2 regions of the Enterococcus sp. DIV0210g genome follow, and region 2 is predicted to be linked to the other one. Evidence: riboswitches for the same ligand, from Rfam matches in the RefSeq annotation. Region 2 holds a riboswitch; the other holds the start of a gene.
What was found. A riboswitch is a leader RNA that binds a small molecule or an ion and turns the genes downstream of it on or off. The one in region 2 is predicted to bind FMN.

Region 1 (2,204 bases), 380 kb from region 2:
GTCTGTCCAGAACGATGCATTCTAGTGATTTTTCCTTTTTCTTGGATAAGGCCAGTAAACATGTCAAGCTTTCCTCCCAGCAATTCGTATATCGTTTCCTACTGCTTCAACTTGGATTTCCGTTAACAGTATTGTTTTTTTGGTGATGCGCAAACTGGAAAAACTAGGCGTATTATTTCCGCCTAATAATTTCGGCGCAATATAAGTAATCAGCTGATCCCAGCATTCGCTTGCTAAAAAGGCATCGTGGATAGTCGCTCCGCCTTCCACGTAAATAGATTGGACGCCTCGTTTTGCTAGTTCTTCAATCACAGATTTGATTGTGACAGTCGATTGAAAAATAACTTCACTATTTGCAGATAAATTTTCTTTAACGTTTTTTTCGGTAAAAATCAATACTGGACCTGTTTCATCTTGAAAGATCTTCAAATCTTTGCGTTCAAAAAGACGGCCTCTTCGATCCAATACCACACGATACGACGGAAATTCCAAATTTCCCGCCGGAAGCAGTAACGGATCATCAATCAAAACCGTTTCACTTCCTACCAAAATCGCTTGATAATTTCCTCGTTCTTCTCGGACTTTTTTATTCGCTTCTTGTCCTGTCAAAGAGGTGCGCTGCTGCTTTAACGCAACTTTCCCATCCAAAGAAACTGCTTGCTTCAATGTGATGAAGGGGCGCTTATTCTCAAAATAAAAGTTGTAAAAAGGATTCAACTGTCGTACTTCTTCCTCCAACATTCCTGTGGTGACCTCAATGCCATGCTGTTCTAGAAGCGCTTTGCCTTTCCCAGAAACAATGGGATTCGGATCAAGCTGTCCTATAACGACTCTTTTGATCCCACTTTCAATGATTGCATTGACACAAGGCGGCTGTTTGCCAAAATGGCTGCAAGGTTCCAGTGTGACATAAATGGTTGAATTAGATAGTTTTTCGGGAGTTTTACATGATTTAATCGCATTTTTCTCTGCGTGTGCTTCGCCATATCTCAAATGAGCACCAGTTGCGATGATTTTTTCTTGATGAACGATCACTGCGCCTACTAAAGGATTGGTGAATGTACGTCCTTTCCCTTTTTGCGCTTCTTGGATCGCTGCTCTCATAAATAGTTCATGCAAAAAAATTCCTCCTTTCCAAACAAAAAAGCCCCGTGGATTCTATCCACGAGGCAAAAAATAGGCAAACTCAAAGAAGCCATGACAAAAAAAGCATACACTTTCCCTATCATTTTTCGATAAGTTTTTCTTCTCCCATCCAGACTTTAACTGTCGGTTCTAGATTCACACTAGATCAACCGCAAATATTGCGGGTCACGGACTTCAAGTTTCCTTGTCACCGTCGGTCGGGAATTACACCCTGCCCCGAAGAAACATATTTAATTCATTTTTGATTATAGAGAACTTTCAGATTTTCGTCAACGATGTATTAACGATATCCTTGATTGAGTGGTTCAATTGTTATTTTCAAGGTACTCAATGGCAAATCTCCCATACCTTCAACGCATCTTTCATGCCTTTTACATTGTGCACACGGACAATGTTTACTCCTTTTTCCAAAACACAAAGAGAGGCTGAGATTGTTCCGTAATCTCGATTAGCCGGTTCATTTTCACCAGTTAAATGGCCAATCACTCTTTTACGAGAAACGCCATATAAACTAGCTATTCCTGGTATGATGAAGGCTTTGGGGTTTCGGATCATTTCGATATTTTCTTCAGTGGTTTTACCGAAGCCAACACCTGGATCGAAACAGATTTTTTCTCGAGCCAATCCTAATTTTTCACATTCTTCAAGTTTTTCCTCATAAAATCGTTGGATGTCTTGCGCTGCTGTCCATTCTCTTTTTCTTTTTCTCGAATGCATGATGATTACTGGTGGTTGATAGTGATGGACGAGCTCTTTCATACCAAGTGTATCTAAGCCTCTGACATCATTGATGATGGATGCCCCAACTTCAAGCGCTGCTGCGGCTACTTTAGGAAAATACGTATCGACAGAAATCGGAATAGTCGAAAAACGGCGGATTTCTTTGATCACCGGAATCACTCGCGCAATCTCTTCTTCTGCCGAAACCTCTACATAACCCGGACGCGTAGACTGCCCGCCAATATCTAAAATATCAGCTTCTTCTTGGATCAGCAAGCGCCCACGCTCAACGGCTTGGGCAGGATCAACATAACGTCCGCCATCAGAAAATGAATCAG
Region 2 (2,204 bases):
GATGCACCGCTGGATCTCTTTTATGACCGATTTAATGAAGGAGAAGAGTGATGGAACGAGTTCAAAAAGTGATCGCCCACGCCGGAATCACTTCCCGAAGAAAAGCGGAAGAATTGATTTTAGCAGGCAGAGTAAAAGTAAACGGACAAACAATCAGAGAATTAGGGATCAAAGTTGGGAAACATGACCAGATCGAAGTCGATGAAGTGCCGATCTATCAAGAAGAATACGGGTATTATCTGCTTTATAAACCAAAAGGCGTTATTTCAGCTGTTGCGGATGACAAAGGAAGAAAAGTTGTTACAGATCTGCTTCCTTCAGTCAAAGAGCGGATTTATCCTGTTGGACGTTTGGATTATGATACTTCTGGGTTACTGCTGCTGACAAATGACGGTGACTTTGCGCAGCGATTGACGCATCCAAAACACGAAGTCGACAAAGTTTACGTGGCAAAAGTCAAAGGAATCGCGACAAAATCGATGTTGCTGCCTTTAACAAAAGGAATCCGCATCGATCGTTACAAAACAGCGCCAGCAAATTTCCAGATTTTATCTGTTGATCCAAAAACCAATCATAGTATCGTTGAATTAACGATCCATGAAGGAAGAAACCATCAAGTCAAGAATATGCTTCAAGCAGTGGGACTTCCGGTACAGAAATTAAAGCGCGAACGTTATGGGAACTTGACGCTCCAAGGCTTGCGTCCAGGCGAATATCGCGAACTAAACAAAAAAGAAATCAGCAGTTTGTTGAATCAAGCAAAATAGTCACTTCCTTTTTGTAAGTAAAAATAATTGCGTTTCTTTTAAAAACATGTATAATAATCATTGTAAGAAAAATAATATATGGTTCGTCTTCAGGGGCAGGGTGAAATTCCCGACCGGTGGTAATAGTCCACGACCCGTTTCTTCGGAAATGGCTGAATCGGTGAAATTCCGATACCGACAGTAAAGTCTGGATAAAGAAGATAGGGCTTATTTGATTCGCTTTTGATCAGATAACTCTAACTCTATTTTCCCTGAGAAAATAGAGTTTTTTGTTTTTTGTTCAAAAGGAAATCAGATAGTTCGCTGAAGAAGAGTCCTAACAGGAGGATTTTAATATGAAGAACACCCGAGTACAAAAAATGGTTGCAGTTGCATTATTCGCAGCCATTGGATTGGTTTTGCAATACATTGCGTTCCCGATCATGCCAGCATTTAGTTTCTTGAAAATCGATTTCAGTGATATCCCCGTATTGATCAGTATGTTTTTATTTGGACCTTTAGCCGGAATCGTCACAGCATTTTTACGCTCCGTGCTGCATTTGATGACAACTGGGTTCTCACCTGACAATTTAGTAGGAGATACAGCCAGCTTTTTGGCATCAATGATCTATACGTTACCGATTTTCTATTTCTTCCGAAGCAAAAAACATTCTGTCGGCCGCAATAAATTCTGGGGCGTTATCTCTGGAACATTGGCAATGACAGCATTCATGAGTGTGGCAAATTACTTTGTTATCACACCATTATACTTGATGTTCTTCGGCTTGAATGCGCAACAAATGCTAGGAATGCCTTTAGCAAACTACATCCTGATCGGTATTCTTCCATTCAACTTGATCAAAGGATTTATCGTTAGTGCCGCTTTCCTTGTGCTGCATGCAAAATTGCTTCCATGGTTAGCAAGAAAACAAAATCAATTGGAACAAGCACGCACGATGCCTAAATAAAAGCAGAGTGCCCCAAAATTGGATACTATCAGTGAAACTCTCTCGTGTATAAAAACAGCCGAGAGAGTTTTTTTATGTGGTAAAAAAGTAAATATGACTTTTTTATTAAATTTTTTTAATGAAAGAACATACAATAACCATCATAATGAAAGCGTATTATTAATCGGATATGCGTATATTTTGCTAAAATGAATAAAAATAAATTTTCTGTTTATAAATGTGAAATTGCTCTCTTTATAAAAGATAAATATTTTTGTTTAGCATGAAACAGAAAACGCTACAATTGTTTTGAATAAAAGAATTTTATGAAGAAGGAGGAGGAGCAGGAAAGTCAGCGGTGTAAAAATTTCATACAAAAAATAGTTTTATTATGAGTTTTTTGTTTTGTTATGCCGTACTTTTTGATAAAATAACAGTAAGGCCGAATTTGGTCTAAAATGAGAAAAAGAAAGGGAGAATAAAATGGAACAAACAAAGAAAAAATTCCAAA

Region 1: it holds a riboswitch for FMN, as region 2 does, so the genes downstream of both, ribD (bifunctional diaminohydroxyphosphoribosylaminopyrimidine deaminase/5-amino-6-(5-phosphoribosylamino)uracil reductase RibD) here and IGI64_RS07435 (ECF transporter S component) in region 2, are expected to answer to the same signal.

Annotation. Positions count from the first base shown of each region.
Region 1 is NZ_CP187903.1:1,913,329-1,915,532, forward strand. Features, by position in the region: gene IGI64_RS09320 (riboflavin synthase) at 1-62, opposite strand, end outside; gene ribD (bifunctional diaminohydroxyphosphoribosylaminopyrimidine deaminase/5-amino-6-(5-phosphoribosylamino)uracil reductase RibD) at 64-1,119, opposite strand; FMN riboswitch at 1,240-1,374, opposite strand; gene folP (dihydropteroate synthase) at 1,474-2,204, opposite strand, start outside.
Region 2 is NZ_CP187903.1:1,535,368-1,537,571, reverse strand. Features, by position in the region: gene scpB (SMC-Scp complex subunit ScpB) at 1-51, shown strand, start outside; gene IGI64_RS07440 (pseudouridine synthase) at 51-767, shown strand; FMN riboswitch at 849-973, shown strand; gene IGI64_RS07435 (ECF transporter S component) at 1,103-1,714, shown strand; gene IGI64_RS07430 (YfcC family protein) at 2,177-2,204, shown strand, end outside.